3 regions of the Labrys sp. KB_33_2 genome follow, and region 2 is predicted to be linked to each of the others. Evidence: predicted binding sites of a transcription regulator. Region 2 holds the regulator's gene; each other region holds the start of a gene.
The links. The regulator PhoB, encoded in region 2, activates phosphate uptake and scavenging genes when phosphate is short. The targets are predictions, from matches to a motif close to TGTCATNNANCTGTCAT.
Positions count from the first base shown of each region.

Region 1 (2,200 bases), on a different contig from region 2:
AAACCACGGCAGCCGGGGTGGCGTCCTCGATCTCGGCGGTGGAGACCACACCGATCGACTTCTTCGAGGTGCGGCGCACCGCTTCGGCGATGGTTTCGACGCGCGGATCGTCCAGGCTGGCGGGCGTGCGGTCGGCATAGACGCCGAGAGCGTTCACAGCCGTCTTGTGCCCGGTCATGTAAGCCGACATCGTGTTGGCACTGTCGGTGGCGATGGCGTCCGTCGACGAGGTGCCGATGAAGGCCATGTGGTCGAGGTCGTCCATGGCGAGGCGGCCATTGGCCTTGCCCTCGGTCATGCCCTTGGACATGATGCGCGCGCCGGTGCGGTTGGCGACCGTCAGGCCGTCGCCGAGCAGGAAGATGATATTTTTGGCCTTGGGCGTGGCGGCGGTGCCGAAGACGTCCCAGGTCACGCTGCGGCTCTGCCCGCCGGCCGAGACCTCGATCTTGTAGCTGCCCGGCACCGCGAGGGTCAGGCCGCGCAGCAGTACCGCCGAGCCTAGATCCTTGTCGTCCTTGCCCTTCTCGGAGGCGACGAACTCGACGTCCTTGCCGAACACACCCTTGTAGTCCTGCCCGTTGACGGTGACGCGTACATCCTCCGGCTTCACCGTGCCGGCGAACTCGGCCTTGAAGTCGAAGGGCGAGCCGGCCAGGATGGTGGCGCGGTCGAGCGGATAGATGCCCGCGGCCTGGCTGGGACCGATCAGCATGGTGGTGACCGCAAGGGCGGCGAGGAGCGTGCGCATGGCAATCCTTTCGCGGATGCGAACAGACTTTGTCACCGAAGCGTCTTGCGGTTTGGCGAGCGTGCCGAGAGTTACAAAGACGCGTGGAAACAAAGAACTGGAAGAGGGCGCGTTCCCCCTGAACGCGCTTCGCGCTAGGGATAGCCAGCGCGTGCGACAGGTCCATGACAGCGGGCGGGACCAGGATCAGGCCGTATCACAAGCAGTATAGAGGGGGCATCCGTCAGACCCGGGGCGGCAAAGACTCCATGTCGTATCCTCGCATCCTGTTCGAAATGAAGTTTTGTTGTTGCCGATGCTTGTCTGGTCGTGAGGAAGTCTATAGGGTCCCGGCCGAGTTTCCGGTGGAAGGCCCCTATCGGCGGGGCGTGGAATCAGGCATTGTGCCGTTAAGGTTCCGTTCACGCTGTTGCGTAACCACGACCGGCCCATGGCTTGCGGCGAGCGGTCGTTGATTGTAAATGTCCCTTAGTCCGTATTACTGACTTTGCACGGGTTCACTGGTTCATGACCGCTCACTTCAAGTTGATGCGCAAGATTGCAATGGCCGTGCCGGTCCTTTTGCTGGCGGCGGCCTGTTCCAATCAGAATGGCGCAAGTGTTCGTTCGACTAGCCCGGTGCCGCAGGCCTTGATTGCCGAAATGCAGGCCAAGGGCATGGCGCGTTCCGCGCCCATCCTGGTGCGCATCTACAAGAAGGAGTCCGAACTCGAGCTCTGGAAGCAGACCTCGAGCGGGCGTTATGCTCTGCTCAAGAGCTATCCGGTCTGCCGCTGGTCGGGACAGCTCGGTCCGAAGAAGAGCGAGGGCGACCGCCAGGTGCCCGAAGGCTTCTATGCGGTGGGCATGAGCAGTCTCAATCCGAATTCGCAATATTATCTGTCCTTCGACATCGGCTACCCCAACAACTTCGATCGCCAGCTCGGCCGGGCCGGCGGCAACATCATGGTGCATGGCTCCTGCTCCTCGCGCGGCTGCTTTGCCATGACCGACAAGCAGGTGGCCGAGATCTATGCCGTGGCGCGTGAGGCGTTGCAGGGCGGGCAGGCTTCGTTCCAGGTGCAGTCGCTGCCCTTCCGCATGACGCCCGAGAACATGGCCAGGAATCGCCGCAACCCGAATATCGGCTTCTGGCAGAACCTGAAGGAAGGGACCGACAATTTCGAGGTCACCAAGCAGACGGTCAAGGTCGATGTCTGCAAGGGCCGCTATGTCTTCAACGGCAATGGCGGGACTGACTGTGCCATCGCGCCCGCCAGCCAGAATGTGGCTGCCGCCGTTTACGAGAAGCGGCGCGGCGACGATGCCAAGATCACCTCGCTGGTTGCCTCCGGCACCAAGGCCGTCAACTATATCTACCAGGATGGCGGCTCCAATCCGGTGTTCGCCGCGCGCGCCGTCGACCAGTCGGCTGTCCCCGGCAAGGATCGTCCCTTCACCTATTCGCGT
Region 1 covers NZ_JBFREW010000012.1:203,371-205,570, reverse strand. The annotation lists gene AB4037_RS22125 (alkaline phosphatase) at 1-751, opposite strand, end outside; gene AB4037_RS22120 (L,D-transpeptidase family protein) at 1,259-2,200, shown strand, end outside.
Region 1: AB4037_RS22125 (alkaline phosphatase) is a predicted target of PhoB. The motif match lies at 905-921, and genes of this name have one in related genera.

Region 2 (2,200 bases):
TCGCAGGGCCTGGTCCTGCGCCGGCGAGCTGCCGCATCGAAGCTGCAGCGTCGCCTGGAACTTGGCGCTGGAAGGCTCCTCGCCATCGGCCTCGATGACCGCGCAATATTTGCCGTAGAGCTGGATGGCAGGACCGGCTGCCCGTAGAAGCTGCACGGAAACCCGGTTGCCTGGCGTCGCCCCCTGCTTGTCGCAGCCATCGTCCTGCAAGGCATAGATGCCGTCGGCATAGTTGCCCGCCCTCTGGGCATAGGACGTGCGCGTGGCGGGCGCGCGTCCGGCCTGCCTGACGGACAAGACGGTCCTGATCTGCCTGCTGCCATCGGGTGCGACCTCCACCATGGCCTCGACCTCGCATCGCGAGCCTTCCTTGCAGATACCGGCGACTTGCTCCTGCATGTCGCTGTCGGCTGCGATGAAGCAATCCTTGCCGATATAGGAGCCCGCCAAGCCGGAGCCGGTACCGAACTCGCCCGAACACAAGGTTTTCTTGAGCTTGGCCGCTGCGGCATCGCTGGGAAGCAGCGCCAACGAACTGGCAGTCAAAAGCGACGCGACGAGCAAGGAACGGATCATGGCAACCCCGGCATTTTCTTTGGCAAGTCGTCTTATCGCAAGCCTCTGAAATCGCCTAGATCGGGCGAGTACCGGGTACGTGATGCGACAAGGCCGGCGGCGAGCCGCCGGCCTTGTTGTCGGGCGATGAAATATCCGTCCTAGGCCTGCTTGGCGAAGGTCTCGTCGAAGGAATAGCCGGCGCCGCGAACCGTGCGGATCGGGTCGATCTCGCGCGTGCGGTTCATCGCCTTGCGCAGTCGCCCGACATGCACGTCGACCGTGCGCTCGTCGATATAGACGTCGCGGCCCCAGACGCTGTCGAGCAATTGCTCGCGTGCGAATACGCGTCCCGGCGCCTGCATCAGGAATTCGAGCAGGCGGAATTCGGTCGGGCCGAGGCGGATCTCGCGATTGCCGCGATGAACGCGCTTGGTCTCGCGGTCGAGGGAAATGTCACCGGCCTTGAGCAGGGAGGCGACGTGATCGGGCTTGGCCCGACGCAGCAGAGCGCGGACGCGGGCCGAGAGTTCCGGCACGGAGAAGGGCTTGACGACATAATCGTCGGCGCCGGTGGCCAGACCCCGCACACGCTCGGTTTCCTCGCCACGCGCCGTGAGCATGATCACGGGCAGGCGCTCGGTTTCCGGCCGCATGCGGATGCGCCGGCACAATTCGATACCCGACAACCCCGGCAGCATCCAGTCCAGCAATACCAGATCCGGCACGCTTTCGCGCAGGCGGATCTCGGCATCGTCACCGCGCGCCACACTGTCAACCTCATAGCCTTCGGCTTCGAGATTGTAGCGCAGCAGCAGGGTCAATGCTTCTTCGTCCTCGACGATCAGAACCTTGGGAGGCATGGCCTATCCCTTGTTACTTAGCCGGCACAGGAAGGTCGACGAGATCGGTGCTGTTGTCCGCCTTGGGCCGCTCGCCGGCCGGCGATTCACCGGTCACCAGGTAATGCACCGTCTCGGCGATGTTGGTGGCATGGTCGCCGATGCGCTCGATGTTCTTGGCGCAGAACAGCAGATGGGTGCAGAAGCCGATATTGCGCGGATCTTCCATCATGTAGGTCAGCAATTCGCGGAACAGCGAGGTGTACATCGCATCGATCTCGCCGTCCGAACTCCAGACCGAGAGCGCTTCTTCAACATTGCGCTGGGCGAAGGCGTCGAGGACCTGCTTGAGCTGCTCGAGCACCAGGTCAGCCATATGGTCGAAACCGCCGAAGAGCTGGGCCGGCTGCGCATGGCTGTGGATGGCGACCACGCGCTTGGCGACGTTCTTGCCGAGGTCGCCGATGCGTTCGAGATCGTTGGCCACCCGCAGGGCCGAGACGATTTCGCGCAGGTCGAGTGCCAGTGGCTGGCGCTTGGCGATGACCAGGATAGCCCGGTCCTCGACCTGGCGCTGGAGCTTGTCGATCGCCAGATCGAGCTCGATCACGGCCTTGGCGCGCTGGGTGTCGCGCTTGAGCAGGGCTTCGACGCTGTCGGCTACGCTCTTCTCTGCATAGCCACCCATTTCGGCGATCATGTTGCGCAATTCGCGCAATTCCTGATCGAAGGATGTAACGATGTGGTCGGACATGCCGCCTCCAAATGAATTCGACGCTGGCCGAGGGATCAGCCGAAGCGGC
Region 2 covers NZ_JBFREW010000001.1:30,508-32,707, forward strand. The annotation lists gene AB4037_RS00135 (hypothetical protein) at 1-576, opposite strand, end outside; gene phoB (phosphate regulon transcriptional regulator PhoB) at 717-1,418, opposite strand; gene phoU (phosphate signaling complex protein PhoU) at 1,432-2,151, opposite strand; gene pstB (phosphate ABC transporter ATP-binding protein PstB) at 2,187-2,200, opposite strand, start outside.

Region 3 (2,200 bases), on a different contig from region 2:
CACATCGGGATAATAAGGCATCGGCGCCACCGAATATTTGAACTTGGCGTTGGCCTTGACGTTGCCCAGGAAAGCCGACGAAGTCAGGAACAACGGGCATTCGCCCGACGTGAAGCGCCCCTCGCCCTGGTTGGTACGGCCGGAATAGTCGAAGGTCTTGTCCTTCTGGGCCTCGATCAGATTCTCCAGATGCTTGACCACCAGCGGATTGTTGATCTTCAACTCGGTATCGAAGCCATCGAGGCCGTTGGCCTTGGTCGAGAGCGGTACGTTGTGCCAGGCCGACAGTTCCTCGATGTTGGCCCAGGTTGTCCAGCCCGTCGAAATGCCGCAAGTGGCATAGCCGGCCGCCTTCAGCTTCTTGGCCGCCTCGAAGGCCTCAGGCCAGGTCTTGGGCGCGGCCGCGAGATTGGCCTTCTTCAAGGCATCCTCGTTGACCCACATCACCATGGTCGAGGAATTGAAGGGGAAGGACAGCATCTCGCCCTTGGCATTGGAATAATAGCCGGTCACGGCGGGCAGATAGGACTTCTGGTCGAAGGGTTCGTTTGCGTCCTTCATCAACTGGTAAACGGGCTTGATAGCGCCCTTGGCGGCCATCATGGTTGCCGTACCGACTTCGAAGACCTGCAGGATATCAGGCGCATTACCAGCCCGGAACGCGGCGATGCCAGCATTCATGGTATCGGCATACGAGCCCTTATAGGCGGGAACGATGCGGTAGTCGCTCTGGCTGGCATTGAAATCATTGGCCAGCTTGACGATGCGATCATTATTGGCACCCGTCATCGCGTGCCACCATTGTATGTCGGTGGCTGCCAGGGCCCCGGTGGATACACCGGCAAACAGAACCGTGGCCGAAGCCAGAACGCTCAATTTCATGGATGATACTCCCTCACGGTGCGCCGCTTCTTGAAAAGGACGGCGTTGTTTACGGCCGGATGGTTAGCGCTTCCGTGACGGAACAATGAAGCAATTATGACAATGGAACAAGCTGGCCGCGCACGCGCCTGTCGATAGCGTGAACGGAACACCGTTTTCCGCCTTCGCAACGATCGCCAGCTTTCTGATCCCATCGGCAAGTCGCTCGTTGCCGCCCGGCTGTTTCGAGGCTAAGCAACTGGACACCAGAGCGTCAGGCAGCTTCCTCCTGATCGAGCCACGGGCTTGGTCAGGAGGAAGCTGCAGGATTTCAAACGCTTGAAGAATTTCCCGATATTGCCCATTCGTAGGCAATATCGGGAAATTCTGCCCAGGGAGGCTCCATGCCGTCGATCGTCATCGCCCAAGGGGGCGGCCCCACCGCCGTGATCAACCAGACCCTCGCCGGCGCCGTCGTTGCCGCCCGCCGGCACGACCCGTCGCTGCGCATCCTAGGCGCCCGTCATGGCGTGCGGGGCCTGACGCGCGGTGATCTGGTCGATCTTACGGCGCTCTCCGAAACCGATCTCGAACGCCTGGCCCGCACGCCCAATTCGGGGCTCGGCTCGACACGCGACAAGCCCGACCCCGCCTATTGCCAGACCATCCTGCAGGCGCTGGAAAAGCTCGATGCCCGCAGCTTCATCTATATCGGCGGCAACGACACCGCCGGCACGCTCGACCTCCTGCGCCAGCAATCGACCGGCTCCTGCAGCTTCGTGCATGCCCCCAAGACGATCGACAACGACCTGATGGAGAACGACCATGTGCCGGGCTTCATCTCGGCGGCGGCCTTCGTCGCCAATGCCTTCGTCAGCATGGATCTCGATTTCCGGGCGATGCCGGGCATTTATGTCGCCATCGTCATGGGCCGCCATGCCGGCTTCCTCAGCGCCGCTGCGGCCGGCTGGCAGCAGGCGCCGGAGGAGGCCCCCCATCTGATCTACACGCCGGAAAAGTCCTTCTCGGTCGAGCAATTCCTCAACGACGTCGATGCCGTCTACACCCGCGTCGGCCGCTGCATCGTATCGATGTCGGAAGGCGTGCAGGACGAAACCGGGCGGCCGCTGGCCGAGGCTCTCGCCGCCGGCACGGTCGAGCGCGACGCCCATGGCAATGTGCAACTCACCGGTGGCGATCTCGGTATCGAGATCCAGAAGGCCCTCAAGCAGCGCTTTCCCAAGGCCCGCGCCCGTGTCGACACGCTGGGTTACCTGCCGCGCGGCTATCTCGGCATCATCGACGAGACCGATGCGAAAGAAGCCTTCGAGGCGGGCGC
Region 3 covers NZ_JBFREW010000030.1:27,932-30,131, forward strand. The annotation lists gene ugpB (sn-glycerol-3-phosphate ABC transporter substrate-binding protein UgpB) at 1-882, opposite strand, end outside; gene AB4037_RS33120 (diphosphate--fructose-6-phosphate 1-phosphotransferase) at 1,266-2,200, shown strand, end outside.
Region 3: ugpB (sn-glycerol-3-phosphate ABC transporter substrate-binding protein UgpB) is a predicted target of PhoB. The motif match lies at 968-984, and genes of this name have one in related genera.